Regions from separate parts of the Cellulosimicrobium sp. So1_17 genome, predicted to be linked through region 3. Evidence: riboswitches for the same ligand, from Rfam matches in the RefSeq annotation. Region 3 holds a riboswitch; each other region holds the start of a gene.
The links. A riboswitch is a leader RNA that binds a small molecule or an ion and turns the genes downstream of it on or off. The one in region 3 is predicted to bind S-adenosylmethionine.
Positions count from the first base shown of each region.

Region 1: it holds a riboswitch for S-adenosylmethionine, as region 3 does, so the genes downstream of both, ACZCLJ_RS10160 (NADPH-dependent FMN reductase) here and ACZCLJ_RS14175 (methylenetetrahydrofolate reductase) in region 3, are expected to answer to the same signal.
Region 2: it holds a riboswitch for S-adenosylmethionine, as region 3 does, so the genes downstream of both, ACZCLJ_RS10455 (aminotransferase class V-fold PLP-dependent enzyme) here and ACZCLJ_RS14175 (methylenetetrahydrofolate reductase) in region 3, are expected to answer to the same signal.

Region 1 is NZ_CM143702.1:2,300,061-2,310,344, forward strand. It holds gene ACZCLJ_RS10135 (ABC transporter permease) at 1-3, opposite strand, end outside; gene ACZCLJ_RS10140 (ABC transporter permease) at 1-988, opposite strand, end outside; gene ACZCLJ_RS10145 (ABC transporter substrate-binding protein) at 1,042-2,733, opposite strand; gene ACZCLJ_RS10150 (copper homeostasis protein CutC) at 2,908-3,711, opposite strand; gene gdhA (NADP-specific glutamate dehydrogenase) at 3,799-5,136, opposite strand; SAM riboswitch class IV at 5,321-5,423, shown strand; gene ACZCLJ_RS10160 (NADPH-dependent FMN reductase) at 5,481-6,092, shown strand; gene ACZCLJ_RS10165 (flavin reductase family protein) at 6,089-6,682, shown strand; gene ACZCLJ_RS10170 (hypothetical protein) at 6,691-7,101, opposite strand; gene ACZCLJ_RS10175 (aldo/keto reductase) at 7,229-8,251, opposite strand; gene dps (DNA starvation/stationary phase protection protein Dps) at 8,457-8,942, shown strand; gene ACZCLJ_RS10185 (LLM class flavin-dependent oxidoreductase) at 9,025-10,179, opposite strand.
Region 2 is NZ_CM143702.1:2,363,593-2,373,876, reverse strand. It holds gene recC (exodeoxyribonuclease V subunit gamma) at 1-1,741, opposite strand, end outside; gene ACZCLJ_RS10475 (VOC family protein) at 1,910-2,290, shown strand; gene ACZCLJ_RS10470 (class I SAM-dependent methyltransferase) at 2,212-3,072, opposite strand; gene ACZCLJ_RS10465 (O-succinylhomoserine sulfhydrylase) at 3,146-4,399, opposite strand; gene ACZCLJ_RS10460 (rhodanese-like domain-containing protein) at 4,396-4,863, opposite strand; SAM riboswitch class I at 4,870-4,971, opposite strand; SAM riboswitch class IV at 5,117-5,232, shown strand; gene ACZCLJ_RS10455 (aminotransferase class V-fold PLP-dependent enzyme) at 5,267-6,703, shown strand; gene ACZCLJ_RS10450 (CsbD family protein) at 6,899-7,069, opposite strand; gene ACZCLJ_RS10445 (alkyl/aryl-sulfatase) at 7,174-9,084, opposite strand; gene ACZCLJ_RS10440 (GNAT family N-acetyltransferase) at 9,218-9,841, shown strand; gene ACZCLJ_RS10435 (MaoC/PaaZ C-terminal domain-containing protein) at 9,918-10,284, opposite strand, start outside.
Region 3 is NZ_CM143702.1:3,209,808-3,220,091, reverse strand. It holds gene ACZCLJ_RS14210 (carbon starvation CstA family protein) at 1-1,429, shown strand, start outside; gene ACZCLJ_RS14205 (YbdD/YjiX family protein) at 1,426-1,692, shown strand; gene ACZCLJ_RS14200 (sensor histidine kinase) at 1,729-2,955, shown strand; gene ACZCLJ_RS14195 (LytR/AlgR family response regulator transcription factor) at 2,952-3,845, shown strand; gene ACZCLJ_RS14190 (heavy metal transporter) at 3,842-4,300, shown strand; gene ACZCLJ_RS14185 (sodium/solute symporter) at 4,297-5,844, shown strand; gene ACZCLJ_RS14180 (hypothetical protein) at 5,859-6,557, opposite strand; SAM riboswitch class I at 6,661-6,763, shown strand; gene ACZCLJ_RS14175 (methylenetetrahydrofolate reductase) at 6,881-7,942, shown strand; gene metE (5-methyltetrahydropteroyltriglutamate--homocysteine S-methyltransferase) at 7,984-10,284, shown strand, end outside.

The DNA.
Region 1 (10,284 bases), 910 kb from region 3:
CATTGTGCCGCGTCCTCGGGTCGATGAAGCCGTACACCAGGTCCATGAAGAAGGTCGCCACCAGCACGGTGAGGGTGATGACGAGGAACAGGCCCTGCATGAGCGCGTAGTCGTTGCCCTGGACGGCCGTGATCATGAGCTTGCCGAGGCCGGGGTACGTGAACACCTGCTCCATGACGATCGCGCCCGTGACGACGAACGCGAGCGAGATGCCGAACCCGGCGATCGACGGCAGCGCGGCGTTGCGCGTCGCGTAGGTGAGGAGGATCCGCGACTTCCGCAGCCCCTTGGCCTCGGCCGTCGTGATGTAGTCCTCCGACATCGTCGAGACCATCATGTTGCGCATCCCGAGCAGCCAGGCCCCGAACGACGAGAGCACGACCGTCAGCGCGGGGAGGAAGCCGTGGTAGATCACCGAGCCGACGAACGCCCAGCTCAGCTCGGGTCCGTCGAAGGTGAAGACGTCGTACCCGCCGATACGCGGGAAGACGGGGTTCTGCACGGCGAAGAGGTAGGCCAGCAGGAGGGCGACCCAGAAGTACGGGAGGGACTGCAGGAGCGTGGAGGCCGGGATGAGGTTGTCCACCCACGTGCCGCGGCGCCACCCGATCCACGCGCCGCCCGCGATACCGATGACGAACGAGATGACCGTCGCGATCCCGAGCAGGCCGATCGACCACGGGAGCGCTGCCCCGATGAGCTCGGTGACCGGCGTCGGGAACTTCGTGACGGAGACCCCGAGGTCCCCCTGCAGGATGTTGCCCCAGTAGGCGACGTACTGGTCCCACAGGGACTGGTCGGTGTCTGCTCCGAGGAGGAGCCGGATGGTCTTCTCGACCCCGGGTGCGACCTCGCCGCTGCGGGCCATCTTGGCCAGCATGATGTCGGCGGGGTCGCCCGGCATGAGCCGGGGGATCAGGAAGTTCAGGGAGATGGCAGCCCACAGGGTGAACGCGTAGAACGCGATCCGCCGGGCGTAGTACTTCATCGGGTGCTTCCCTCGCTCATCACGGCTCCTCCTCGGTGCGGTTCAGCGGAGCGTCACTCGGCGGGCTTCAGGTTGCCGAGGACGTAGCCCGCGGAGACCGAGCCCCACGACGGCGGGAAGGCGTAGAGGTCGTCCTCCGTGGGCCAGCCCGTGTAGTCCGTGTCGTTGAAGAAGGTCTGCGTCGCGTTGATGACGAGCGGGATGTACGGCAGGTCGCGCGTGATCTCCGCCTGGATCGTGGCGTAGGCCTCCTGCTTCGCGGCCTCGTCGTTCGTCGCGGCGGCCGCCTTCACGGCCTCGTCGACGACGGGGTTGGCGTAGCGCGAGAAGTTCCACTCGCCCGGCTCGAGCTGCGTGCCGACGGCCTGCGTGTAGTCGCCCGAGAACCAGTCGCGGTAGATCTGGAACGGGTCGGCGACCGAGGTGCCGATGACGCCGCCCATGATGAGCTGGTAGCTGCCGGACTGGCGCGAGTCCGAGAACTCCTGCCAGCTCACCGTGCTCGCCGTGACGGCGATGCCCGCGGCCCTGGCCTGCTCCTCGATGAGCTTGGCGGCGTCGTTGTAGTCGGTCCAGCCGTCGACCGAGGTCAGCGTCAGCTCGACCTTCTGGCCGTCCTTGGCGTAGATGCCGTCGTCGCCCTTGGCGTAGCCGGCGTCCTCGAGGATCTGCCCGGCCGCATCGACGTCCGCCGTCTGCGGGCTCTCCTTCTCCACGTCCGGCGAGATCCACTCGTCGTCGCGGCCGAGGAGGGCGAACGTCGGGGAGACCGTCCCGGCGAGGCCGACGAACGCCTTGTCCGTGATCGTGCCGCGGTCGAGGGCGAGGTCGAGCGCCTGGCGCACCGCGACGTCCGTCTGCGGGCCGGTGCAGCCGAGGTCGGCGTTGGCGCACGTGTAGAGCACCGTCGGGTCCTGCGGCGTGTTGATGTAGCCGGTGGGGCCGCCGGACGAGGCGACGGCCTCGGGGTCCGGGACGAACATGCCCGCCCAGTCGAGGTCGCCCGCCTTGAGCAGGTCCTCGGCGGACTGGTTCGCGTCGATGCCGAGGTAGCGGACCTCCTTGACGGCGGGCTTGCCGTCCTGCCAGTAGTCCTCGTTCGCGACGAGCGTGTAGGCGGCGTCCGAGGTCGTCTTGACGGTGTACGGACCGGTGCCGACGGGCTCCTCGTTGGTGAAGGTCGTCATCTCCTCGGCCGACTTCTCCGACCAGACGTGCTCGGGGATCATCCACGAGGCGCCCAGGAGCGCGAACTCGTTGGTGTACTGCGGGCCGTCGAACGTGAGGACGACCGTCGACTCGTCGGTCGCCTCGGCCGACGTGACGTAGGCGGGCTTCGACGCCTCGTTGGTGAACGAGAAGACGACGTCGTCGACGGTGAAGTCCTCCCCGTCGTTCCAGGTCACGCCCTGACGGATCGTCACCGTGAGCTGCGTGCCGTCCTCGTTCCACTCGAACGACTCACCGAGCATCGGCGTCGGCTCGGCCGCCTGGGCCTTGTTGTAGACGAAGAGCGTCTCGTAGACCGGGCCGAGCGCGCCGTGCAGCACCGTCGGCGCGAAGGGGTTGAAGTTGGCGACGATCGGGGTCTGGGAGCCGGCCCACACGTTGAGCACCCGGCCTGCCGTCGCGCCGTCCTCGCCCTGGTCGTCCCCGCTGCTCGAGCAACCCGTCGCCAGGAGGGTCACGCCGGTCACGAGCGCAACCGCCGTGAGCAGACGCTTGCGCGCCGTGCTTCGAATCATCATCGGTCCTTTCGCATGGACGACGCGCCGTCGCGTCGTTCGTCGTGCGCCCGGAGGCGTGTGCAGGAACACTAACTAATTCGATGCTGCCCTCACGGCAATACGACAGGAAAGTTACCTAACTGATACACGTCGGCAACGGACGGCGCGATCCCGCCCGACGGCGGCCCTCGCTCAGCCCGTGCGGGTCGCCGTGTCGAGCGCTGCGCGGGCGGCCGCCGCGACGGCGGGGTCCGTGACCTCGTAGCCGGCGTCGCCGCCACCCCCCGGGCCCGCGTCGTCGGCGACGACCCCCTTCGCCGAGAGGTGGACGGCGTCGACACCGACACCGACGAGGGCCGCGACGTCCTCGACGCGTACTCCCCCGCCCCCCATGACCTGGACGGCCCCGCCGAGCGGCCCCCGCGCGCGGGCGGCGAGCTCGCCCAGCCGGCGCGCCCCGTCGATGCTCCGCGGCGCACCGCCGGAGGTCAGCACGCGGCGCACCCCGAGGCCGGCGAGGACGTCGAGCGCGAGCAGCTGGTCCGCGACGACGTCGAACGCGCGGTGGAACGTGACCTCCGCGCCGCCCGCGGCCGCGACGAGAGCGCGCAGCGCGTGCGCGTCCACGACGCCGTCCGGGGTGAGCGCTCCGACGACGACGCCGCTCGCCCCTGCCTCGACGGCCGCCCGGACGTCCCGCACCTGCAGGTCGACCTCGTCGGCCGAGTAGACGAACCCGCCCGGCCGGGGCCGTACGAGGACGTGGACCTCGGGCCCGGGTACGCCCGCGGCGCCGCGCGACGCGTCCAGCGCCGCGGCGAGCAGGCCCACGCTCGGCGTGAGACCGCCCGTGGCGCCGAGACCGACGCACAGCTCGACCCGGCGCGCGCCGACCGAGGCCGCGACGCGCACCCCCTGCGGGTCCTGGACCGCGAGCTCGAGCGCGACGTCGCGCCCACCCTGCGTGGTGGCGCCTTCGTACCCGCTGGTCGTCATCCGTGCGCTCCCGTCGGCGTGCGACCGGTCGGCGCGCGCCCCGTGCGCGCACCCGACGTCCGGCCGCCCGCCAGGGTAGACGACGCGTCAGATGACCCCGAGCGCGATCATGGCGTCGGCGACCTTGGTGAACCCGGCGACGTTGGCGCCGAGCACGTAGTTCCCCGGTGCGCCGTACTCGTCGGCCGTCTCGACGCAGCGGTCGTGGATCCCCGCCATCGTCTGGGCGAGACGCTCCTCGGTGTGCTCGAAGGACCACGCGTCGCGGGACGCGTTCTGCTGCATCTCGAGCGCCGACGTCGCGACCCCGCCCGCGTTCGCGGCCTTGCCGGGCGCGAACAGCACGCCCGCGTCCTGCAGGAGCGCGACGGCCTGGGGCGTCGTCGGCATGTTGGCGCCCTCGGCGACGGCGACGACGCCGTGCGCGACGAGCTGCTTCGCGGCCCGCTCGTCGAGCTCGTTCTGCGTGGCGCACGGCAGGGCGACGTCCGTCGGGACGTCCCAGATCGAGCCGTCCGTGACCAGGTGGGCACCCGGCCGGCGGGCGACGTAGTCCGCGACGCGCCCCCGCTCCACCTCCTTCACGTGCCGGAGCAGCGCGAGGTCGACGCCGAGCTCGTCCACGACGTAGCCGGAGGAGTCCGAGAATGCGACGACGTGGCCCCCGAGCTGCTGCGCCTTCTCGATCGCATAGGTCGCGACGTTCCCCGAGCCGGACACCGTGACACGGCGCCCGTCCAGGTCGCGCCCGGTCGTGGCGAGCATGCGCTCGGCGAACAGGACCGTGCCGTAGCCGGTCGCCTCGGTGCGCACGAGCGACCCGCCCCAGCTGATGCCCTTGCCCGTGAGCACGCCGGACTCATACCGGTTGGTGATCCGCTTGTACTGGCCGAAGAGGTAGCCGATCTCCCGGCCGCCGACGCCGGTGTCGCCCGCGGGGACGTCGGTGTTCTCGCCGATGTGCCGGTAGAGCTCCGTCATGAAGGACTGGCAGAACCGCATGACCTCGCCCTCGGAGCGGCCGCGCGGGTCGAAGTCGGACCCGCCCTTCCCGCCGCCGATGGGCATCCCGGTGAGCGAGTTCTTGAAGACCTGCTCGAACCCGAGGAACTTCACGATGCCGAGGTACACCGAGGGGTGGAAGCGCAGCCCGCCCTTGTACGGGCCGAGCGCGGAGTTGAACTCGACCCGGAAGCCGCGGTTGATCTGCACGCGCCCCGCGTCGTCGACCCACGGCACGCGGAAGATGATCTGCCGCTCCGGCTCGCAGACTCGCTCGAGCACCGCGGCCTCGACGTAGCGCGGGTGCTTGTGCAGCACGGGTCCCAGCGAGTCGAAGACCTCGCGCACGGCCTGGTGGAACTCGGCCTCGCCGGGGTTGCGGCGCAGGACGTCGTCGAAGACGGACTGCAGTCGGCTGTCCATGGGTGCTCCTCGTCGGACGGGTGACGGAACCCTCGACGGTACGCCTGTACCAGTTGAACTCCGCCCCTCGTCCGCTCCGCGAAACGCCGCTCACCTGCGTTCCCCACGTCACGTCCGTCCACCGACTGAGAAACCCGACTGATCCGGTGCACTTTTCGTCGCCGGGTTGCTATACCCGTCACCAGGTCAAGAGCACCAGCGCCAAGCCCCGGCTCGCTGGTCGGCAACCCCCACGTCACGGCGGGGTGCTCCGGGAGATGACCAGGCCGCACGGGCACCCGCCGCACGCCGGCAGGACCCGCCCACGGCAAGCGTGATCGACGAGAACTGCGAGGAAGACACCCATGCCGAACCATCTCTCCCCCTCGGACCCGGCCACTGTGGTGGTCGTGTCCGGCAACCCGCGCGCGGGCTCCCGGACGCTCTCCGCGGCCGAGGCGCTCGCCCGCCGGGTCGCGGCCCACCTGGCCCCTGAGGTGCCTCCCCACGTCACGACGATCGACCTCGCGACGCTCGGGGGCGAGCTGCTCGCCCCCGAGCACCCCGCGGCCGACGCCGCGCGCGAGCGGCTCGCCGCCGCGACGGTCGCCGTCGTGGCGACGCCCGTCTACAAGGCGTCCTACACCGGCCTGCTCAAGGCGTTCCTCGACCTCTACGGACCGGACGGTCTCGCGGGGGTCGTCGCGGTCCCGCTCGTCGTGTCGGGGAACCCGGCGCACGCGCTCGTCGGCGAGGTGCACCTGCGCCCCGTGCTCGTCGAGCTCGGCGCCGTCGTCCCGACCCGCTCGTTCACCGTGACCGAGCCGCAGCTCGCGGACCTCGAACCGGTGGTCGAGGCCTGGATCGGCCGCGAGGGCGACGCGCTGCGTCGCGCCGTGACGCCGCTCCACCTCCCGTCGGACGGGCCCGACCGTGAGCCTGCGGTCGTCGACGCGTTCGCGGGGGTGGCCCGATGACCGCCGAGCCGGAGGCCCGCGACGCCGACCTGTCCCACCTGGAGGCGCTCCTGGCCGAGCAGGACGAGCCGCAGGTCACGCCCGACGAGTACAAGTCCGTGTTCCGCGGCCACCCCGCGGGTGTCGCCGTGATCGCGCTCGAGCACGACGGGCGCCCCGTCGGCTTCACCGCGACGTCGGTCATCTCCGTGTCCGCCGCACCCCCGCTGCTCGCGTTCTCGCTCGCCTCGACGTCCTCGTCGTGGCCCGCGATCTCCGCGGCGCGCACGCTCACGGTGAGCTTCCTCGCCCACCATCAGGACGACGTGTCCGCGCGGTTCGCGACGAGCGGGATCGACCGGTTCGCCGACGGCGGCTGGTCCCGCCTCGAGTCGGGCGAGCCCGTCATCGACGGTGCGCTGTCGTGGGTCCGCGGTCGCGTCGTCCAGCGCACGCCCGTGGGCGACTCCTACCTCGTCTCGCTGCGCGCGCTCGCGTCGAGCGCGGGGCCCGGCGGCGGCGACCGGCGACCCGGAGAGAGCGGTGCGCCGTCACCGCTCGTCTACCACGACCGCACCTACCACCGGATCGGCGACCACTCGGTGCTGTGACCGGGTGGTCACCAGCTCCAGCCGCGCGCGCTGAGCTCGAGCTCCTCGCGGAACCGCTCCTCGTCCCCCGCGCGGAAGCCGACCTGCAGAGGCATGTCCTCGACGGGAAGGCCGGTGAGCCGGCACGCCTCGCGCAGGAGCGCGTCGTACGCGCCCTGCACGGCCAGGTAGTGGTGCGCGCGGGCGTAGACCTCGGGGTCCGCCTCGATGCGGCGCAGCTCAGCCGCCAGCTCGCTGAGCCGGACCTGGAGGCCCAGGGTCACGAGGGGGTCGGGCGCGGCGACCCCACGCCGACCATGACGCCGGGGTGGCCGTGGGCGGACCGGGAGCGGACGGGGGCGGAGCGCGCGGAGCAGCACCCAGCACACGGCGGCGAGCGTGCACGCCGTCGCGCACCAGAGCATGACCTGCCACGTCATCGGAGCGGACCTCGTGAGCCCGTCCCGCGGGCTCCCCGCGGGACCTCGTAGGGACGTCCTCAGTCTACGGCGAGGTCGCCCGCGGGAGCCATGCGTAGGCGGCCGTCCTGCGTCGGCCAGCCCGCGGTCAGCCGGCGAGCAGGTCGGCCTGCGGGTGCCGGACGCCCTGCACGTCGCCGCGCGGGATGCTGGCGCCGATCGCCGCGACGTCGTCGGCCGTGAGCCCGACGGACGCCGCCGCGACGTTCTGCTCCAGGTAGGCGAGCCGCTTCGTCCCGGGGATCGGGACGATGTCGTCGCCCTGCGCGAGGAGCCACGCCAGGGCGAGCTGCGCCGTCGTGACGCCACGCTCGGCCGCGAGGCCCTCGAGCGTGCGCACGAGGCCACGGTTGTGCTCGAACGCCTCGCCCGCGTAGCGCGCGTGCGCGCGGCGCACGTCGTCCTCGGCGAAGGCGTCCGGCGCGTCGACCGTGCCCGTGAGGATGCCGCGGCCGAGCGGGGAGAAGGGCACGAACCCGATGCCGAGCTCGCGCAGCGTCGGGAGCACCTCGTCCTCCGGGTCCCGCGTCCACAGGGAGTACTCGCTCTGGACGGCGGTGACGGGATGCACCGCGTGGGCGCGGCGCACGGTGGCCGCGGACGGCTCCGAGAGGCCGATCGCCCGGACCTTGCCCGCCTCGACGAGCTCGGCGAGCGCCCCGACCGTCTCCTCGATCGGCACCTGCGGGTCGATGCGGTGCAGGTAGTACAGGTCGAGACGGTCGGTCCCGAGCCGCGAGAGGCTGCGGTCGATCGCGGCCCGCACGTACTCGGGCCTGCCGTCGACGCGACGGCCGTCGGGGTGCCCGCCCGCAGGCGGCAGGCCGAACTTGGACGCGAGGACGATCTCGTCCCGGTGGGCGCCGAGGACCCGGCCGATCAGCTCCTCGTTGCGGCCGTGCCCGTAGACGTCCGCCGTGTCGACGAGCGTCACCCCGAGCTCGAGGGCGCGGCGCAGGACGGCCTCCGCCTCGACCGCGTCGGCCGGTCCGTACGCGTCGGTCACGGACATGCCGCCGAAGCCGAGCGCCGAGACGGTGAGCGCGGCGTGGCCGCTGCCGAGGGTGCGGGAAGCGAGGACGGAGGGTGCTGGTGCGTGGTCGTCGGTCATGACGACAGCGGACCACCCGGCATCGCCCGGCGCAAGCGTCCGGGCGAGGCTCTCACCTGTCGGGAGGACGTGAACGGGACGCGGTCAGGTACGGCTGTCCTTGCTGGCGGGACCGCCCCGTGGGTCCTAAACTGGAATCGTTCCAGAAAAGATCGACGAGGTGCCGACCTGCACGACGGGCGGCACCGAGAGAGCGAGGAGCACCATGACCACGCCGACCATCACCCGCGGCACCGCCCGCTTCCAGGCGTCCGAGACGCTGCGCGCCCACCTCCAGCGCGTGCTCGTGGATCTCGTCGACCTCCACCTCCAGGGCAAGCAGGCGCACTGGAACGTGACGGGCCGCGGCTTCCGCGACCTGCACCTCCAGCTCGACGAGCTCGTCGACGCCGCCCGGGAGCACAGCGACACCGTCGCCGAGCGCCTGCGCGCGCTCCAGGCCGTCCCGGACGGACGCACGGAGACCGTCGCGACGACGACCGACCTCTCCCCCTACCCCGCGGACCTGCTGTCCGTCGGCGACACGGTGACCACGGTCGTCGAGCGCGTCGCGCAGACCGTCGCGGTCGTGCGCGAGGTGCACGACGCCGTCGACGCCGAGGACCCCACGAGCGCCGACCTCTTGCACGAGATCCTCGCCGACCTCGAGAAGCAGGCCTGGTTCCTCTCGTCGGAGAACCACGAGGTCTGACGCTCCACGTCCCCGACGCAGATCTCACGCCCTGGGACCCGAGCGAGCTCGCGGTCCCGCCCGGTGCTCGCACCCGTCGAGGTCAGGCGATGGCGGCGGAGCGGTGCGCGGGACCGGCCAGCCCGAGCGTCTCCCGCAACGTGGTGCCGGGGTACTCGGTGCGGAACAGCCCCGCGCGCTGCAGGAGAGGGACCACACGCTGCACGACCGCGTCGAGGTCCGTGGACAGCGACGACGGCCGGAGGAGGAAGCCGTCCGCGGCTCCCGCGACGGTCCAGTCCTCGACGGTGGCTGCGAGATCGCGCGCGGTGCCGACGTGCGTCAAGGACCCCGTGTCCCAGCTCACGCCCTCGAGGTCCTCGATGAGGTCGAGGCGCGCCTGCGCGCTCGCGCGGTCCTGGCCGACGACCACATAGGCGTCGACCAGGACGCGCAGGTCGTCGGGGCGCCGACCGACGTCGGCCGCCGCGGACCGCAGCCGCTCCCGCAGCGCGACGGCCTCGTCGCGGCTCGACGTGCGCACGCGGACGACGTCTGCGCGGCGTACCGCGAGATCCTCAGACTCGGGCGACGTCACGCGGACGACGACGGGCGGCCGGCCCTGCGGCGGGCGCGGCACGGTCGGCGCCTCGTCGACCACGAAACGGATGCCGTCGCGGTCGACGCGGTGGACCGCCTCCCGGTCGCGGGAGCGGCCGCTCGCGACGTCCCGGGTCCGGGTGGCCCCGTCCTCCCAGCCCTCCCAGAGGCACGCGACGGCCCCGACGACCTCGGCCGCCTCGGCGACGCCGTCGGCTGCGCGCTGCGGACCCCTCCGTCCGGACGCGGCGGCGTCCGCGGGCGTCGTCGACCACCCGACCTGCCAACCGGCCCGGCCGTTGCTCACGTGGTCGATCGTCGCGAGGGCTCGGGAGACGTGGAACGGCTCGGCGTGCGTCGTGCTGACGGTCGGGACGAGGCCGATGCCCACGCTCCGTGGCGCGAGGCGCGATGCGACGAGCGCCGCGTCGAGCCGCCCGCGAGCGCCGCGACCGTGCTGGGGCGAGAACGCGTCGTCGAGCGTCACGAGGTCGAGCAGCCCGCGCTCGGCGGTCGCGACGAGCTCGACGAGACGCCTGGCGTCGAAGAGCCGCTGCGTCCGGGCGCCCGCCGTGCTCCACGCGGCGGGATGCGCACCCGCGTCGGTGAGGTCGACGCCGAGGTGGACGCGGTAGGGAGGGGTGGTCGTGCCGGGCATGGGTCATCCGTTCTCGAGGCACGCGGACGCACAGGCGCCCCGGCGAGGAGCAGGCCCGAGCGCTGCCGGACGCGGTACACGGTGGCGAGGTCCAGGACGCGGCCG
Region 2 (10,284 bases), 850 kb from region 3:
GCGCCCGGTCGAGCGTGTCGAGCCAGTGCCCGAGCGGGTGGACGCCGTCGAGGCCGTCCAGGACGTGGGTCACCCGGGCGACGAGCTCGGCGAGGCGCCCGGCCAGGTCCACGTCGGTCGAGCCGACGTCGTCGAGCGGAAGCGCCGGACCGACGAACCGGGCGCCCTCGTCCGCCATCGCGGCGCCGAGCAGGATGCGGTCGAGCGCGGCGTCCCACGTGCCCTGCCGCACGTGCGGGTCGATCCCGAAGCGCGCGCGACGCTCGCCGTCCTCGCCCCAGTGCACGCCCGCCTCGACGGCCCACTGGCGCAGCCGGTCGACGTCGTCGTCCGAGAACCGGAAGCGGCGGCGCACCGGGTCGCTCGCCGCGAGGTCGAGCACCTCCGACGCCGTGACGCGCCCGTCCGCGAGGCGCAGCAGCGTCGCGAGCAGCGCGAGGGCCGGGTTCGTCGTGCCCGCACCCCGGTCCGCGAGGCTGACGCGCAGGCGCTGGCCCGGGTGGGCGTCGTCGCCGAGCTCCGGCACCGCGCCGAACGTCGCGGTGACGAGCGGGGCGAACGTCTCCACGTCGGGGCAGAGCACGATGACGTCGCGCGCCTGCAGCGTGGGGTCGGCGGCGAAGAGCCCGACGAGCGTCTCCCGCAGGACCTCGACCTGCCGCGCGCGGCCGTGGCACGACAGCACCTGCACCGACCGGTCGGCGGGGTCCAGGACGTGCGCACCGTCCGGGGAGTCCGCGCGGAGGGCCGACTGCAGGGCGCCGAGCAGGGTGCGCGGGGGCGAGGTCGTCGTGTGGTGGGTCGCTTCCGCGCCGGCCAGGCGAAGCTGCAGCTCCACGGCGTCGCGCGCGGTGGACGCGAGCAGCGGGTGCCGGGCGAACGTCGGCACGTCGGCGCGCAGGGTCCCGCCGTCGTCGTGGCCGGCGACCTTCTCCCACAGGGCGGGGGAGGGGTGCACGAGCCACAGGTGGACGTCGCGGTGCTCGGCGAGGGCGCGCAGCACCCGCAGCTCGTCCTCCGGCAGCCGCGTGGGGCCGAAGACGGACAGTCGCGGCGGCATGTCGACCGCCGCCGGGTCGGCGTGCAGCGCGACGACCGCGTCCTCGACACGGCGGGCCGGGTCCGTGCCGGGCACGCGGGCGAGCAGACGCCGCCACAGCTCGGGCTGCCACGCGAGGTCGTCGGGCACGTCCACGGCCCGCGTCCTCCGCGGTCCGGGGGCCGGCGCGTCGACGCCCGCCGACCACGCGAGCACGACGTCGGGACGCTGCCGCGCGTAGTCGACGAGGAGGTCTGCCACGCGACGCGCGAGCGTGAGGCGACGGCCCCTGCGGACCTCGTCGCCGGGATCGCCGACGTAGCGTGCGAGCGGCGCCGCCCACGGCTCGCCGAGATGGGCGTCGAGCACCTCGAGCACCGACCAGGCGAGGCGGTCGGGCCGCCACGGGTCGTCCTCGGGCTCCACGCCGGTGAGGTCGGCGACCACCTGCTCGACGAGCCGTCGCGGCCCCCGGAAGTCGACGTTCGCGCACACCCCGGACGTGCCGTCGGGCGCGCCGGGGGACCCGTCGGCCGGTACGCCGAGGTGGTGGGACAGCCGCTGCGCGAGCCAGCGCTCCACACCACGGGTGGGGACGGCGACGACGTCGGCCGCGAACGGGTCGTCCAGCGGGTCGGCCAGGAGGCGCGCGAGCGGCTCGACGAGCGCGTCGGCACGCTCGGAGCGGTGCACGTGCAACACGGAGCTGCCCCCTCGACTCTGTCCACGACCGGCCGGTGGGCCGCCGCGCCGGCCGGACCGCCGGGCGCTACGAGGAGGCTACGAGGTGCGACCGACACCGTCGAACCGCCGTCCACAGCAGGCGCTCCGGCCACCGCCGCTGTGGGTGGCGTGCGGGAACGTGTCCGCATGGCTCGGCACAAGCACTCCATCCCGCTCACCATCGACTACATCGAGCTCTCCGTCACCGACATGCGCGCGGCACAGGACTTCTACGGCGCGGCCTTCGGCTGGTCGTTCACCTCGTACGGGGACGAGTACTCGGGCATCCGCACGGCCGCGGAGTCCGAGAGCGAGTCCGAGGAGGCCGGTGGGCTGCTGCTCGCCGAGTCCGTCAGCCGAGGCGGCCCGCTCGTCCTCCTCTACAGCGACGACCTCGACGGCACCCTGGACCAGGTGAAGGCCGCCGGCGGCACCGTCGTCAACGGTCCCTACGAGTTCCCCGGTGGTCGCCGGTTCCACTTCCTCGACCCGAGCGGCAACGAGCTCGGCGTGTGGGGCGACGCCTGACCAGGCCGGACGACGCGGCGGTGGCGGTGCGTCTCGCCCCCGTCACCCGTGTCGGCCGCGCGTGCGACGAAGACCCACTCGCAGCCGGGGCGGTCCGGGGCGTCACGGACGTCCTCGACCACGAACCCGCACGCGGCGAGCGACGCCTCGACCTCCTCGCGCGAGCGGAACCGCAGCGTCGAGTCCGAGCGGAGCACGCGCCCGTCGGGCAGGACGGTCGTGTCGTGGAAGGACACGAGGGGGAGGGCGACCTCCGCCAGATCGGTCCAGCTCTCGACGATCCCGAGACCGGGGACGTCGACCCGCACGAACGTCTCGTCGCGCACCCACCCCTCCCACGCCCGGCGCGCGGGCACCCGGGTCTCGAGGACCACGTGACCGCCCGGGGCGAGGGCCGCGTGCACGCCGCGCAGCGTCGCGGTCCACGCGTCGTCGGTGAGGAACACCTGCGCGACGTTCGCCGTCATGGTCGCGAGGTCGACCTGCAGCCGCGGGCGCGGCGGCAGCGTGGCTGCGTCGCCGTGGAGCCAGCGCACGCGGTCTGCGCCGGGCTTGCGGCGCGCGACGTCGAGCGACGCGCCGGCAGGGTCGACCCCCACGACCTCGATGCCCCGCAGCGCCAGGAGGCACGCGAACGTGCCGGTGCCGCAGCCCACGTCCAGGACCGACCGCGCGCCCAGCTCGTCGACGATCGCCACGTACGCGTCGAGGTCGGAGCGGTCCGGGTCGAGCGGGTCGTACAGCGCGGCGAGGGTCGGGTCGTCGAAGATCGCGTCGGGCACGACCGCGACGCTAGGCGCGCACCCCGCCGTCGTCCACGGCAATGTCGGTGTCGACCACGCTCCGGGGGCGCGGTCAGGCGTGCAGCGCCTGCTCGACGTCCTCGATCACGTCGAGCGGGTCCTCGAGCCCCACCGACAGCCGGACCGTCGTCTCGGCGATCCCGACCGCCGCGCGACCCTCGGGTCCGAGCTTGCGGTGCGTCGTCGTCGCCGGGTGCGTGACCATGGACTTCGCGTCGCCCAGGTTGTTGGAGATGTCCACGACCTGCAGCGCGTCGAGGAACGTGAACGCGCGCTTCTTCGCGGTCTCCGGATCCGTCCCCTCGGGCACCGCGAGGTCGAACGTCACGACCGTCCCGCCACCCGTCTGCTGCGAGCGCGCGAGCTCGACCTGCGGGTGGGACTCGAGGAACGGGTAGCGCACCCGCGCGATCCCCGGCAGGCCCTCGAGCACCCGGGCGATCCGCTCGGCCCCGGCGTTCTGGGCGGCCACGCGCACGGGCATCGTCTCCAGGCCCTTGAGCAGGACCCACGCGTTGAACGCCGAGAGGGTCGGGCCCGTGTTGCGGATGAACGTCTGCACCGGCCCGCCGATGTACTCCTCGGTCCCGAGGATCGCGCCGCCCAGCACGCGCCCCTGGCCGTCGATGTGCTTCGTCGCGGAGTACACGACGACGTCCGCGCCGAGCTCGAGCGGCTTCTGCATGAGCGGCGTCGCGAACACGTTGTCGAGCACCACGACGGCGCCGGCCGCGTGCGCGAGGTCGGCCACGCGGCGCGCGTCGACGATGTCCTGCATGGGGTTCGACGGCGTCTCGAAGAACACGACGTCCGCGGGCGTCGACAGCGCCTCCTCCCACTGGGAGAGCACGTGACCGTCGACGTAGTCGGTCCGCACGCCCCACTTGGCGAAGATCTCGTCGAAGATCACGACGCTCGACCCGAACAGCGCGCGCGCCGCGACGATCCGCGACCCCGACTGCACGAGCGCCGCGAGCGACGTGAACACGGCCGACATGCCCGACGCCGTCGCGTAGCAGGCCTCCGCGCCCTCGATCAGGCGCAGCCGCTCCTCGAACGTGTGCACGGTCGGGTTGCCGTACCGCGAGTACACGAACCGGTCGAGCTCGCCCTTGAAGGCCGCCTCGGCGTCGGACGCGCGGTCGTACGTGTAGCCCTGCGTGAGGAACAGCGCCTCGGACGTCTCCTGGAACTCGGTGCGCGCGTTGCCGCCCCGCACGGCGAGCGTCGCGGGACGGGCGCTCGCCGGCAGCGGCTTGCGGCCGGAGCCGCCCGGGACCTGCCCGACGCCGTCTCCCGCGCTCACCGACCGGCCTCGCCCTCGGCATCGGCGTAGGTGGTGGTGGGCAGACCACGGACCTTCCAGCCCTCCGCGTCGCGCACGCCGGAGAAGCCGGGCGCGCCCTCGAAGCCTTCGAGGACGTTGTAGGCGGGGCCGAGCCCGGCGGCGGTCGCGGCGCGCGCGGCGCCGATCGAGCGCTGGCCGGAACGGCACAGGAACACGACGGGGCGGTCGTCGCCCGGGGCGAGGCCTGCCTGGGCGAGCCGGTCCACGAAAGCGGGGTTGGGCCCGAAGGGCGTCACCCACTCGTCGAAGACGACCTCGCGGCCGAGCCCCGCGACGTCGGGCACGCCGACGGTGCGCCACTCGCCCTCGGTGCGGACGTCCACGAGGACGGCGCGCTCGTCCGCGACGAGCAGGTCCCACGCCTCCTGCGGCGTGATGTCGCCCGCGTAGCCGACGGCGGGTCGGGGAGTCAGTTCGCTCATGGTTCTCCTCCATCGATCGTGGCAGTAGCACCCTCGCCCGTGCCCTCTCGGGTCGGGGGGTTGCTGCGGCGTCGACGTGCCACGTCACTCGGCCGCTCCGGATGGTTGCTCGGATCGTACGTCACGGTGCCCCGTGGCCGGAACGTGCGTCTCGCGTCGTGGAAGGGCCGGGCGGCAGTGCGTCGTCCCGCGATGCGAGACCTGCTGACCACCGGTTGACACGACGAGCACCCCGCGCACATCCTGGGTGACAGGTCATGAGTGCCAGCGTGAAACCCCGGTTTGCTGGCCGGCAACCCTCCTCTCGCGGCGGGGTGCCCCGGGTGACGACCGGGCCGCACGCCGACCGGCGCGCGGCAAGCGCGGGGAGCACCTCCCCGACACGACCTCGGAGGACCGTGCCATGACCGCTCTCGCCGAACTCTCCTGTCCGACGGCCGCCGCGACGGGCGCTCGGACGGAGGACCTCGCCGCGCTGCCGGCCCTGCTCCCCGTGGTCGGCGCCGACACGCTGGTCCCGCTCGTGGACGGCCGCACCGTCCCGTACGCGAACCTCGACGTCGCCGCGTCGGCACCGGCGCTCCGCGCGGTCGCCGACCGCGTCACCGAGGTCCTGCCGCTGTACGCGAGCGTGCACCGCGGCGCGGGCTACCTCTCCCAGGTGTCGACGGCGCTCTACGAGGCCTCGCGCCGCACGATCGGGTCGTTCGTCGGCGCGCGCGAGGAGGACGTCACCGTCGTCACGCGCAACACGACCGACTCGCTCAACCTCCTCGCGGGCTGCGTGCCGGCGAACCCCGACGGGTCGCCCGGCCGCGTGCTCGTCCTCGACGTCGAGCACCACGCGAACCTCCTGCCGTGGCAGCGGACGGGCGGCGCGACGGTCCTCGCGGGCGGCGTGAGCGTCGCCGAGACGCTGTCCGGGCTGCGCGCGGAGCTCGCGCGCTTCGACTACGCGCTCCTCGCGGTCACGGGGGCCTCCAACGTCACGGGTGAGTCGCTGCCCGTCGCGGACGTCGTGCGGATCGCGCACGACGCCGGGGCGCGGGTCGTGCTCGACGGCGCCCAGCTCGTCCCGCACCGCGGCTTCTCGCTCGCGAAGACGGGCGTCGACTACGTCGCCTTCTCGGGGCACAAGACCTACGCGCCGTTCGGCGCGGGCACCCTCGTCGGTCGCCGCGACTGGCTCGACGCGGGCACCCCGTACCTCGCGGGCGGTGGGGCGGTGCGCCAGGTGCGCGTCGACGGCACCGACTGGCAGCCGGCCCCCGCGCGCCACGAGGCCGGCTCGCCCAACGTGGTCGGCGCCGTCGCCCTCGCCGCGGCGTGCGACACGCTCGCGGGCCTCGACCCGGCAGCACTGCACGAGCACGAGGCGGCGCTGCGTGCCGGGCTCGTCGCCGGGCTGTCCGCTGTCGACGGCGTGCAGGTCGTGAGCGTGTGGCCGGACGCCGTCGACCCGGTGGGCGTCGTGACGTTCTCCGTGACCGGGCACGACCCGGGCCTCGTCGCCGCGTACCTGTCGGCAGAGCACGGCATCGGTGTCCGCGACGGCCGGTTCTGCGCGCACCCGCTGCTCGCCCGGCTCGGGCTCGACGCCGGTGCCATCCGCGCGTCGGTCGGCGTCGGGACGTCGGGCGCGGAGGTCGCGCGCCTCGTCGACGCCGTGCGCGCGTACGTGGAGGAGGGGCCGCAGGTCCGGTACGCCGTGGTCGACGGGTGCTGGACCGTCGTCGACGACCCGCGTCCCGTCCCCGCGGGCTCCGGTCTCGAAGGGCTCTTCGCGACCGCCGCGGCAGGATTCCTCGCCGACGCCGCGGGGTGCGGTCCCGCCGACTGACGTCGGTGCTCTCGCCCGGGAGCTGCTGGCCCCGGAGCGTGGTGAGCCGCTCGCCGGCACCGTCTCCGCGACGCGCTGCGCGTCGCCTCCTGACATCAGGTCCTCTGCGCGATGGTCCCGGACGCGACGAGGGCCCCGCCTCACGACGGGGCCCTCGGGATGCGCAGCCGCGGTCACGAGGACCGCGGGGTCCGACTACTTGAAGGCGTCGCGGACGTCGTCACCGGCCTGCTTGACGTTGGCCTTGGACTGCTCGGCCTTGCCCTCGGCCTCGAGGCGCTCGTCGTCCTTCGCCTTGCCGGTGGTCTCCTTGATCTTGCCCTTGGCCTCTTCGGCAGCGTGCTCGATCTTGTCACCGAGTCCCATGGGGGTCTCCTCTCGTCGGTCCTTCCGACCGTAAGCACGGCTGCGCGCGTTCGCACGCGCTGGGCGACCGGGGGTGAGCGGACCGCATGCGACGAGGGCGGGAGTCACGGTGTGACGATGGCGAAGTTCGGGTCGAACTCGTCGAGGACCGAGGCGTAGGCGTCGAGGACGGCGGGGTCACCGTCGAGCGTGACCTTCCCGGCCGCCGCGAGCTTCCCCGCCGCTGCTGGTTGCAGGAGCACCGCGGCGGCCAGTGCCTTGGGTGCGCGGACGGTGAGGAGGGCGTCGGTCGACGCGCCGGGGCGGGCGTTGAGGACGCCGTTCGCGACCCAGGCCGTCCAGGTCTCGCCGCGGTCGGTGAAGTCCACGTCGAACCGCACGTCCACCTCGGCCGCCTTCTCACCGATCACGTGCACGGCGGCGTAGTCGAAGAGGATGTCCACGGGCATCCCGGCGATGGTGTCCGGGCTCCCGCTCGCGAACCGTGCGGGGATGACGCCCTCACGCAGCTCGCGTGCGGCCGTGAGGTAGATGCCGCGCCACTGCGGGCCCTCGACCTGGTAGCCGAGCTGTTCGTACGCGTCGGCCTGGAGATCCTTGGCCTCGCGGTCGTCCGGGTCGGCGAACACGAGGTGGTGCAGGACCTGCGCGGCCCACCGGTAGTCGCCCTCCTCGAACGCCCGGCGGCCCTCGGCGAGGATCGTGTCGCGGCCGAACGCGGTCACGTAGCGGCTCGCGGTGTCCACAGGGGTGTGCGGGTGCAGCGATACCGGGTCGCCGTCCCACATGCCGAGCTCCTTGGTGAACACCGCCCGCACGTTGTGGTGCAGGGTGCCGTGGTAGCCGCGGTTGAACCACCGGCGGCGCAGCACCTCGGGCAGCTCGACCACCTCCGCGGCCTCGAGCGGCGTGTACCCCTTGTTGGCCAGGCGCAGCGCCTGGTCGTGGATGTACTTGTACGTGTCGCGCTGCGACTCGAGGAACGCGACGACCTTCGCGTTGCCCCACACGGGCCACGTGTGCGGGCCGTAGTGGACCTCGACCTCGTCGCCCCACCGCACGAGCGTCTCGTCGAGGTAGCGGGCGAAGTTGCGGGCGTCGCGCGTGCGCGCGCCGCGCAAGGTCTGGATGTTGTGCAGCGAGTGGTTCGCGTTCTCGGCGCACGTGAGGGCCTTGAGCTCGGGGATCCAGACGTGCATCTCCTCCGGCGCCTCGGTGTCCGGCGCGTAGAGGAACTCGAACGTGAGGCCGGCGAGGCTCCGCGTCGTGCCGGTCTCGGTGATCGGGTCCGTGGGCGAGATGTACGACACCGTGATCCCGTGGCCGCCGACGGACGCGATGCCGTTGGTGATCATCTGGTGCGGGTCGTTGTCCAGGAGGTTGCCGAACGCGTAGGCCGCGCGGCGGCTCATCGCGTTGCCCGCGACGACGTTCTCCCCGATCGCGAACTTGTCGAAGCTCGCGATCGTGCCCGGCGCGATGACGGGCACCTTGCCCGAGGCGACGTCGGCCTCGTCGACGACGCCCTTGACCCCGCCGTAGTGGTCGATGTGCGTGTGGGTGTAGATCACCGCGACGACGGGCTTGTCCGCGACGTGCTCGCGGAACAGCGCCAGCCCTTGTTGCGCGATCTCCACGCCGGTCGTGCAGTCGATGACGACGAGGCCGTCGTCGCCCTCGACGATGGTGAGGTTGCCGATGTCGTTGTTGCGCACCTGGTAGAGGCGGTCGACGACCTTGTACAGGCCGGGCTCGTGGATCACCTGGGACTGCCGCCACAGGCTCGGGTTCACCGTGTCCGGGTTGGGTGCGCCGTCGTCGTCGAGGAACGACAGGGCGGTCCGGTCGTAGGCGACGCTCCCGTCGGCGAGCCGGACCTTGCCGTCCGGGATGTCGGCGATCTTCCCCTGCCGGGCGGTCTCGAAGTCCTCGACGTCGTCGAGAGCGTAGAGCGCCCGGTCGTCCCGGTTCGCGGCGGCGGTCGTGGCGGTGGCGTCCTTCGGGGTGTACGGCACGGTGGCTCCCTCGACAGGCTGGTGACGGCGGTGGAGGGCGTCGATCCGTACCGCCCCCGCTGACGTTCTCGCGCGGTCCTCCGTGCCGCAACTCGTCCGCGCCGCCCTCGCCACGGCCAGGGATCGTGGTCAGATGTCCTCCGTGGAGCACCAGACGACCCTCGACGGCTTCGGCATCCGCCTCGTCCCCCTCGCCGAGCACCACGCGCCTGCCCTCGGCGCGCTCGTCGACGACGGCATCTGGGCAGGGATGTCGAGCCCGACGCCGCGGGGCGACGAGGCCATGACCGCGTACGTGCGCGACGCCGTCGCCGCGCCCGGTCGGCTCGCGTTCGCGGTCCTCGGGCCGGACCCGGCTCCCGGCCTGCACGAGGACGCCGCGCCTGACGCCGCGTGGACGGTCCGGGGGAGCACCTCGCTCTACGAGTGGGTCCCGGCGCAGGGGAGGGTGGAGCTCGGCTCGACGTTCTACGCCCGGCAGTGGTGGGGCGGCGTGACGAACCCGGCCTGCAAGTACCTGCTCCTGCGGCACGCGTTCGACGAGCTCGGTGTGGCGCGCGTCGCTCTCCGCGCCGACGCGCGCAACTCCCGGTCGATCGGGGCGATCACCCGGATCGGTGCCGTGCCCGAGGGTGTGCTCCGCAGCCACCGCGTCGCCCCGGACGGCTCACGCCAGGACACCGCGTACTTCTCGGTCCTCCTCGACGAGTGGCCGACCGTCCGCGACGGGCTCCTCGCCCGTCTGCAGACCTCCTGACAGGGAGCGTGCTGCACCCGGGACGTGGTCTGCCCGGGCCGTTCCGTCGCCCGGTCGCGACGACGTCGCAGGCCGGTCAGCGCGGGACGACCGACCCCGACAGGTGCAGCCGGCCGGTGCGGTTCCACGCGAGGTAGGTGAGACCGGAGCCCGGGTCGGCTGCGCCGTCGGGCACGGCGGGTGCGACCTGCCCGACGGCGGCCCGCACCTCGGCCGGGACGCCCCCGGCCGGGCGGATGGCGACGTCGACCGTGCTCGGCAGGAGCACCGGCTTCGCGAACGTGACGGTCCAGTCGTAGGTCTCGCCCCGCGTCGGGCCTGCCTCGGCGAGGGCGCGCGCGGCGGTGTACATGCCGTGCGCGATCGCCCGCGGGAACCCGAAGGCCTTCGCGCCGAGCGCGGACGTGTGGATCGGGTTGCGGTCCCCGGACACCGCGGCGTAG
Region 3 (10,284 bases):
CCTCGACCGCACGACGATCGCGATGGGCGTCATCGTCTACGGCTTCGTCGCGGCCGTGCTGCCCGTGTGGCTCCTCCTCGCGCCGCGCGACTACCTGTCGACGTTCATGAAGATCGGCGTCATCGTCGTCCTCGCGGTCGCGGTGATCGTCGTGCGGCCCGAGATCACGGTCCCCGCGATCAGCGAGTTCGCGAGCGGCGAGACCGGCCCGGTGGTCTCCGGGTCGCTGTTCCCGTTCCTCTTCGTCACGATCGCGTGCGGGGCGCTGTCCGGGTTCCACGCGCTCATCGCGTCCGGCACGACCCCGAAGCTCGTCGAGAAGGAGCGCCAGACGCGCTTCATCGGCTACGGCGGCATGCTCATGGAGTCGTTCGTCGCGATCATGGCGCTCGTCGCGGCCATCTCCATCGACCGCGGCATCTACTTCGCGATGAACTCCTCGGCCGCCGCGACCGGCGGCACGGTGGAGGGCGCGGTCGCGTTCGTCAACGGCCTCGGGCTCATGGGCGTGAACCTCACGCCCGACATGCTGACCTCGACCGCGCAGGCCGTCGGCGAGCCGTCCATCGTGTCCCGCACCGGCGGCGCCCCGACGCTCGCGCTCGGCCTCGCGACGATCATGCAGCAGCTCGTGGGCGGCACCGCGATGATGGGCTTCTGGTACCACTTCGCGATCATGTTCGAGGCGCTGTTCATCCTCACCGCCGTCGACGCCGGCACGCGGGTCGCGCGGTTCATGCTCCAGGACACGATCGGCAACGTCGCGCCGAAGTTCCGCGAGGTCACGTGGCGGCCAGGGGTCTGGCTGTGCACCGCGATCATGGTCGCCGGATGGGGGTCGATCCTGTACCTCGGCGTGACCGACCCGCTCGGCGGCATCAACACGTTCTTCCCGCTGTTCGGCATCGCCAACCAGCTCCTCGCCGCCATCGCGCTCGCCGTCGTGCTGGCGATCGTCACCAAGCGCGGCCGCAGCTACTTCCGGTGGCTGTGGATCATCGCGCTGCCGCTCGCGTTCACCGCGGTCGTGACGATCACGGCGTCGTTCGAGAAGATCTTCTCGCCGGTCCCCGCGGTCGGGTACTGGGCGCAGCACAACGCGTTCCAGGACGCGCTCGACGCCGGCGAGACGTCGTTCGGCACGGCGGGATCGGTCGAGGCGATGGAGGCCGTCGTCCGCAACACCTTCGTCCAGGGCACCCTGTCGATCGTGTTCGTGGTCCTCGCGATCGTCGTCATGATCGCCTCGGTCGTCACGACCGTGAAGGCGCTGCGCGCCGGCGGCGGCGAGAACCACGAGGACCCGGCGGTCCCGTCGCGCCGGTTCGCGCCCTCGGGGCTCGTCGCCAGCCCGGCGGAGAAGTCCCTCGAGAAGGAGTGGTCGGCACTGCCGGCCGAGAAGCGTCCTGTCGCGACGGGGCACCGGTGACGGTGCGACAGGACCCGCAGGGCTCCGCCACGACGGTCCGCGCGACCGTCGTGGCGGGGCTCCGCACCGCGGGCCGGCGGGTGCACGACGCCGCGGCCGCCGTCCGCTGGTACGTCCGGCAGGTCATGGGCGACGACGCGTACCCCACCTACGTCGCGCACCAGCGCGCCGCGCACCCGGGGTGCGACGTCGTCAGCGAGGGCGAGTTCTGGCGCGCGCGCCACGCCGAGCAGGACGCCAACCCGGGCTCGCGCTGCTGCTGACCCCGGCCCACGGTCGAGCCTCGTTACGATCGCTGCATGACCGGGCCCGTGCTCGCCGGCGTCGCCGCCGGCCTCGTCGTCGGGGTCCTCATCACCGCGGGCCTCGTCCTCGCGCTCCGGTTCGCGCGCGGCACGCGCGAGCTCGGGAGCGACTCCGAGCAGGCCACCTTCCGCACGCTCCACCTCGCCTCGCGCGCCGCGACCCACCTGCGCGACGGGCTCGACGGCGACGACGTCCGCCGCGCCGCGCGGTCGCTGCGGACCCTCCTGGGGTGCGACGCGCTCGCGATCGTCACGCGCGACGGGGTCCTCGCCCTCGACGGGCCGTCGCACCTCGTGCCCGACGCGAGGCGCCTCGCCGAGCAGGTCGTCTCGACCGGACGGCGCCAGGTCTCCGAGGGGCGGGACGACCGCCCGGCGCGCGACGCGCCGTCGGGCACGGTCGACGTCGGCACGTACGCGCAGCGCGAGGCCGTGGGGGCGCCGGTCGTCGCGGGCGACGCGGTCGTCGGTGCCGTCGTCGCGTTCGCCGACCGCGTGCGACCGCCGCTCGTGCGTGCCACGGAGGAGGTCGCGCAGTGGTGCGCGGCCCAGCTCGAGCTCGGCGAGCTCGAGGCGTCGCGCACCGCGCTCGCCGAGGCCGAGCTACGGGCGCTGCGCGCGCAGATCAGCCCGCACTTCGTCTACAACGCGCTCGGCGCGATCGCGGCGTTCATCAGCACCGACCCCGAGCGGGCCCGCGACCTCGTGCTCGACTTCGCCGACTTCACGCGCTACTCGTTCCGCGACCGCGGCGACTTCACGACGCTCGCCGACGAGCTGCGCAGCATCCACTCGTACGTCGAGCTCGAGCGGGCGCGCTTCGGCGAGCGCCTCACCGTGACGCTGCGGATCGCCCCCGAGGTGCTGGCCACGACGATCCCGTTCCTGTCGGTCCAACCGCTCGTCGAGAACGCGGTGCGGCACGGGCTCGAGCCGCGCGAGGAGGGCGGCACCATCGTCATCACCGCCCGCGCGGAGGGGACGCAGACCGAGATCACGGTCGAGGACGACGGCGTCGGCACGGACCCCGCGACGCTGCACGCCGTGCTCGTCGGCGACCGCGCGGGACACGTCGGGCTGCGCAACGTCGACACGCGCGTGCGCCAGCTCTACGGCGACGACCACGCCCTGGAGATCGAGACGGCGCCCGGGTCCGGCACCATGGTGCGGATGCGCATCCCCCTCTCGCAGCCCCTGCACGAGACCGAGGCCCGCCCGTGACGACACCCGGGACGACGGGCCCCGGCGCGACGGACCGCGGGACGAACCCGGGCACGACGGGCGGGCCGACGCTCGACGTCCTCGTCGCCGACGACGAGCGGCCCGTGCTCGACGAGCTCGCCGCCATGCTCGGGCGCGACCCGCACGTCCGGTCCGTGCGCACGGCGTCCACCGGCTCGGAGGCCCTGCGCGTCCTCGCCGAGGAACGGCTCGACGCCGCGTTCCTCGACATCCACATGCCCGGCCTCAGCGGGCTCGACCTCGCGCGGGCGCTGTCACGCTTCGTGCACCGGCCCGCCGTCGTGCTCGTCACGGCGGACGAGGCCCGCGCGCTCGAGGCGTTCGACCTCGAGGTCGTCGACTACGTGCTCAAGCCCGTGCGGCGCGAGCGCCTGGCGCGGGCCGTCGAGCGCGTCGTCGCCCGGGTCGAGGCCGGCCGCCCGGCGCCGCCCGCCGAGCCGTCGTCGGACCGGCCGCCCGCGGACGACGACGGGCGCCGCCCACCCGGGGACGCCGGCGAGCGGCCCCCGGCCGGCGACACCACCCCTGACGACGAGGCCCTCGCGGTGACCGTCGGCCAGACGACCCGGGTCGTGCGGCGCAGCGCGGTGCGCTGGGTCCAGGCGCAGGGCGACTACTCCCGCCTCGTCACGGACGCCGACTCCTACCTCGTGCGCGAGCCGATCACCGACCTCGAGGAGCGCTGGGCGGAGGCCGGCTTCCTGCGCGTCCACCGCTCGTACCTCGTGCAGCGCGGCGCCGTCACCGCGGCGCGGTTCGGCGGGCCGCGGCCCGTGCTCGTCGTCGCGGGACAGGAGGTGCCCGTGAGCCGGCGCATGCTCCCCGCGGTGCGCGACGCGTTCCTGCGCCCCCGGCGGCGACCGTCGTGAGCGACCCGCTCGACGAGGGACGCGCGCGTCGCGTGCGCGTCCGCTCGACCGACCCCGCTCCGCCCGCCGGCCCCGGCGCTCCGGCCCTCCTGCCCGACCCCGCGCCGTCGGGCACCACGGCCCGGCCGCCCCGCGCCGTGGAGGCGGGTGACGACGTCACCGTCTACGCCCGCAGCCTCGCACGCGCCCAGCTGCGGCTCGCCCTCGCGTGCGCCGGGACGTTCCTCGTGGCCGTGCTCCTGCTCGCCCTGCTCGTCACGACCACGAGCGCGCTCGACGAGGTCGTCGTCGCCGGCGTGCCGCTCCCCTGGCTGGTCCACGCGTACGGCTTCTACCCCGTGATCGTCGCGTTCGCGGTCGTGTTCGCCGTCGCCGCGGCGCGCAACGAGAGGCGTTTCCGGGCGCTCGCCGAGCCGGACGACGCACCCGGCGAACAGACCGCGGAGGACGCGTGAGCACCGCGCTGCCGCTCGTCGCCGTCGGGCTGCTCCTGCTCGCGACGGTCCTCATCGGCGTCTACGGGCTGCGCATCTCGCGCACGACGAGCGACTTCTTCGTCGCGTCGCGGACGGTGCGACCGGTGTGGAACGCGTCGGCGATCAGCGGCGAGTACCTGTCGGCCGGGACGTTCCTCGGGCTGTCCGGGCTCGCGCTGCTCGCGGGCTCCGAGGCGTTCTGGTTCCCCGTCGGGTACGCCGCGGGCTACCTGCTCGTGCTGCTCTTCGTCGCGGGACCGCTGCGCCGCAGCGGCGCCTACACGATCCCCGACTTCGTCCAGGCCCGGCTCGACTCCGTGACCGCGCGGCGCGTCACGAGCGTCCTCGTGCTCGTCATCGGGTGGCTGTACGTCGTGCCGCAGCTCCACGGCGCGGCTCTCGTCATCGCCGCCGTCGCCCCCGTCCCGCCGTGGGTCGGGTCGGTGGGCGTCGCGGTCGTCGTGTGCGCCGTCGTCGCGGCGGGCGGCATGCGGTCCATCACGTACGTCCAGGCGTTCCAGTACTGGGTCAAGCTCACGGCCCTCGCCGTGCCCGTCGTGTTCCTGCTCCTCGCGCTCGGCGCCGACGCCGGCCCGCTCGCCGACGCGCCCGCGCACGACCCCGCCGTCGTGTTCCCCCACGCGCAGGGCCCGGCCGGTTCCGACGTCTACGCGACGACGTCGCTCCTCCTCGCCCTGCTGCTCGGCACGATCGGCCTCCCCCACGTGCTCGTCCGCTTCTACACGAGCCCCGACGGCGGGTCCGCGCGGCGCACGACCGTCGTCGTCATCGTCATGATCAGCGTGTTCTACATGGTGTCGAGCACCTTGGGACTCGTCGCCCGGGTCGTCGCACCGGACCTCGCCGAACCCGGTCTCGCCGACACCGTGGTGCTCACCCTGCCGACGCGCCTCGTGCCGGGAGTCGGCGGCGAGCTGCTCGCGGCGCTCGTCGTCGCGGGCGCGTTCGCGGCGTTCCTCGGGACGTCGTCCGGGCTCGTCGTGGCGCTCGCGGGGGTCGTCAGCCAGGACCTGTTCGGCGGCACCGTGCGCTCGTTCCGCTGGTCCGCGGTCGCGTGCACGGTCGTCCCGCTCGCCGTCGCGCTGCTCACCATCCCCCAGGGCCTCGTCACGAGCGTCGGGACCGTGTTCGTGTTCGCCGCGTCGGCGCTGTCCCCCGTGATCCTGCTCGGCGTGTGGTGGCGAGGCCTCACGGCGCGCGGCGCGGTCGCGGGGATGGTCGTGGGTGCGGTCCTGTGCGCGACGGCGCTGCTCGCGTCCTCGGCGGTCGTCACCGGCTACGGGGTGTCGCCGTCGGGCGCGGACGGCGACGTGCCGGGGTGGGTGCGGGCGCTCCTCGCCCAGCCTGCGGCGTGGACGATCCCGCTCGCGACGGCGACGGTCGTCGTCGTGTCGCGGCTCGACCGCCGCGGTCCCCCGCTGCGGGCCGACCGGATCCTGCGCCGGCTGCACGTCCCGGAACGACCGCGCCGTCCGGGGGCGTCCACCGCGCGCGCTTCCTGAGGCGGCCGGTCGGCTCACGTCGCGTCGCCGGGCCAGCTTCCACGGGGCGGCGCGGGAGGCTGCGGCCCGGGGCTCGGGCGCGTCCTCTGCTCGCCCTCGACGACGCGGACCGTCCCGTCCGCGGCGACGAACGCCCGGGCCCCGGTCCACGAGTCGGTGACCACGACGACGTCGTCAGGCACGACGGACACGGGGAACAGCTGCCGCGTACCGCCGTAGATCGGCACCTCCATGTGCGAGCGCCCCAGCTCGGCGCGCTCGAGCTGCGCCGGCGTCAACGCCGCCCAGGAGAGCCGCTCGCGCAACCACGCGGGACGGTGCTCGACGTCGCGCGGGAACCGCGCCTCGTCCCTTCCGAAGTTCTCGTAGGAGGGCGGGGGCACGATCAGCGGCTCGCGGTCGCCGTCGAAGGTCGCCGTCGCGCGGCCCTTGGCCGGGACGCTGAGAGACATCCCGAACCACGTGCCCCGGCCGCGGCGGGCCATGACGGCGCGCAACGTGTCGAGCAGCTCCCAGAACCTGGGCGTCGGGGGTCCGACCGCGTCTGGCGTCCCTTCGCGCAGGAGAGAGACCGACGACTGCACCCGGTCGTCCACGACGTTGGCCCAGAAGGAGATGCTCTCCCACCCTGGAGCCTGGGGGGCAGCGAGCTCCTTCGCCAGCGCCCTGGTGAGCCGTTCCTGCCGGGAGAACAGCGCTGCGGTCGTCTTCATGGTCCTCCGTGGGCAGGTGTCGCGACGGGCTCACGCTAGCCGACGGCGCGTCTCACCTGACGAGCGCCCTCGACCGCATGGCGGATAGCGCTTAGGATCGGGTGAACCATCCAGAGCGGTCGAGAGTCCTGGCTCGACGACACCGCAGCAACCCGCCGACGGAAGCCTCCCGAGGACAAAGGTGCTAACGCCAGGGTCGATGGAGTGACTATGGTCAACGAGGCATCCTTCGCGCACCGTCCGGGCCTTCCGTGCCCGACGGCGAGCGCTCCCGTCCGCACGTCGGCGCGCCCGGCCGCGCAGCCCCCGCGCGAGGTCGCGCCGTGAGCGTCGCCGACGCCGTCCGGCGCGCCCACGCCGAGGCGGCGAGCCCCACGATCTCGTTCGAGCTCATGCCGCCCCGGCGCCCGGACGCCGCGCCGAAGTTCTGGGAGACCGCGCGCCGGCTCGTCGCGACGCAGCCGGACTTCCTGTCCGTGACGTACGGCGCGGCGGGCAACGACCGGCAGACGTCGCTCGACGTCATCGGCCGGCTCCTCCAGGGCACGCCCGTGCACGCGATCGCGCACCTCACGTGCGTGGGTGCGTCGCGCGAGCACGTGCAGGACGTCATCACCGACTTCCTCGACGCGGGCGTCCGCAGCTTCCTCGCGCTGCGCGGCGACCCGCCCAAGGACCAGCCGGACTGGCGTCCCTCGCCCGACGGCGTGGGGTCGAGCATCGAGCTCGTCGCGCTCCTGCGCGAGGTCGAGGCCTCCCGCTGCGCGGCGAACCCGTCGCTCGCGCTGCGCGGCGCGGCCCGACCGCTGACGATCGCCGTCGCGACGTTCGTGGACGGGAACCGCGCCGCCGGCACCACGCGCACGCAGGAGGTGCAGCGCCTCGTGCAGAAGCAGCAGGCGGGCGCGAGCTTCGCGATCACCCAGCTGTTCTACGACGCGTCGTCGTACACCGACTTCGTCGCGGAGGCCCGCGCGGCCGGCGTGACGATCCCCATCCTCGCCGGGCTGCTGCCCACGACGGAGCCGCGCAGGCTCCGTCGCGTCGAGGAGCTCACGGGCGTCCCCGCTCCCCAGCACCTGCTGGACGCGCTCGACGCCCTCCCCGACCCGGAGGCGCAGCACGCCTACGGGATCGCGTACTCGGTCGACCTCGCGCAGCGCGTCCTCGACGCCGGTGCGCCGGGCCTGCACGTGTACACGTTCAACAAGCACCACGCCGCACTTGACCTGCTCGAGGGTGTCCACCTCGGCGGCGGGACGCACGGGAGCGACGGCGACGACGGCTCGGCCGTCGTCGACCTCCCGGGCGTCCCGGACCTGGCCAGCGGGCCGTGGGTCTCCGGCACCTCCCTGCCCACGACGAGCGCCGCCACGCACGGCTAGCCCGTCTGACCGGTCCTCCCGGACCAGCTAGAGGTATCGACATGGCCACTTCCGTACCCTCCCCTACCCACCTTCCGGTCGACTTCCCCGCCGGTACCGTCCTCGGCTACCCGCGCATCGGGCGCCGCCGCGAGCTCAAGAAGGCCGTCGAGGCGTTCTGGGCCGGGCGCACGAGCGCGGACGAGCTCGAGGCCACGGCGCGCGAGCTGCGGCTCGCGACCGTGCGGCGTCTCGTCGACCTCGGCCTCGGCGCCGACGACGCGTCCGTCCCCGGCTCGTTCTCCTTCTACGACCAGGTGCTCGACGTCGTCGCGACGCTCGGCGCCGTGCCGTCCCGGTTCGCCGGGCTCACCGACGCCGAGGGCCGGCTCGACCTCGCGGGGTACTTCGCGGTCGCTCGCGGCACCGGCGGCCAGGACTCGCGGGCACCCCTCGAGATGACCAAGTGGTTCGACACGAACTACCACTACCTCGTGCCCGAGATCGGTCCGGACACCCCGATCCGGTTCGTCGACGACCACGTCGTGCGCCAGTTCGTCGAGGCCAAGGAGGCCGGGGTCGTGACCCGGCCGGTCGTCGTCGGGCCCGTGACGTTCCTCGCGCTGTCGAAGGCCGCCGACGACGCCCCCGCCGGGTACTCGCCGCTCGACCGCCTGGACGACGTCGTCGCCGCCTACGCCGACCTGCTGCGCGCGCTCGCTGCGGCGGGCGCGCCGTGGGTCCAGCTCGACGAGCCGATCCTCGTGACGGACAACGTCGACGTGTCGTTCGCCGAGCTGGCGGCGGCCGTGGAGTCCGCGTACCGCGCCCTCGCGTCGGACCTCACGGTCGTGACGCCTCCCGGCACGGTGCCGAACCCCGGTCTGCACGGCGATCAGGCCGCTGAGGGCGCCACAACCCCGGGTTCGGCGAGCAGCTCGCGGCCCGCGATCCTCGTCGCGGCACCGTTCGGCGGGCTGCAGGCCGCGGCGTCGGGATCCCACGGCACGGCCCGCGACGGTCTCGCCCTCCTCGCCGGGACCGACGTCGACGCGATCGCCGTCGACCTCGTCAAGGGTGCGGTCCCGGTGGGATCCGCCCCGGACGGGACGATCCCCGGGCTCTCGACGAAGACGCTCGTCGCGGGTGCCGTCGACGGGCACAACATCTGGCGGGCGGACCTCGCGGCGAAGCTGGGTCTGCTCGACGCCGCGGGTCATCTCGGCGCGGGCGCTCTCGCGGTCGGGACGTCGACGTCGCTCCTGCACGTGCCGCACGACGTCGAGGACGAGACGTTCGCCGAGCCGGGTGCCGCCACCGGGACGACGCTCGACCCGCGCCTGCGCGACTGGCTCGCGTTCGCCGACCAGAAGGTCGGCGAGGTCGCAACGCTCGCCCGCGCGCTCACGGACGGACGAGAGGCGGTGGCCGACGCCCTCGCCGCGTCGAGCGCAGCCGTCGCGTCGCGGGCCGGGGCGAGCGGCGTCGTCGTCCCCGCCGTCCGCGAGCGTGCCGCCGCGCTGACCGACGGGGACTTCGCGCGCGGACCGTACGCGGAGCGGGCGGCCGCGCAGCAGGAGCGCCTCGACCTGCCGCCCCTGCCCACCACGACCATCGGGTCGTTCCCGCAGACCCCGGAGATCCGCCGTGCCCGCGCGCTGTGGACGAAGGGCGAGCTGTCGGACGCCGACTACACGTCGGCCATGCGTGACGAGATCGCGCGCGTCGTCGGGCTGCAGGAGGAGCTCGGCCTCGACGTGCTCGTGCACGGCGAGCCGGAGCGCAACGACATGGTCCAGTACTTCGCGGAGCACCTGGACGGTTTCGCCGTCACCGCGAACGGCTGGGTGCAGTCGTACGGCTCGCGCTGTGTCCGGCCGCCGCTGCTGTGGGGCGACGTGCAGCGCCCGGCGCCGATCACGGTCGAGTGGTCCGCGTACACCGCGTCGCTCACCGAGAAGCCGGTCAAGGGCATGCTGACCGGCCCGGTGACGATCCTCGCGTGGTCGTTCGTGCGCGACGACCAGCCGCTCGGCGACACCGCGAACCAGGTCGGGCTCGCGCTGCGCGACGAGATCGCCGACCTCGAGGCGGCGGGCATCGGGGTCGTCCAGGTCGACGAGCCCGCGCTGCGCGAGCTCCTGCCGCTTCGTCGCGCCGACCAGGCGGCGTACCTCGACTGGTCGGTGCGGTCCTTCCGCCTCGCGACGTCGGGCGTGGAGCCGGCGACGCAGATCCACACGCACCTGTGCTACTCGGAGTTCGGCGAGGTCATCGGTGCGATCGACGGGCTCGACGCCGACGTCACGTCGGTCGAGGCGGCGCGCTCCCGCATGGAGATCGTGCCGGAGCTCGCCGAGGCC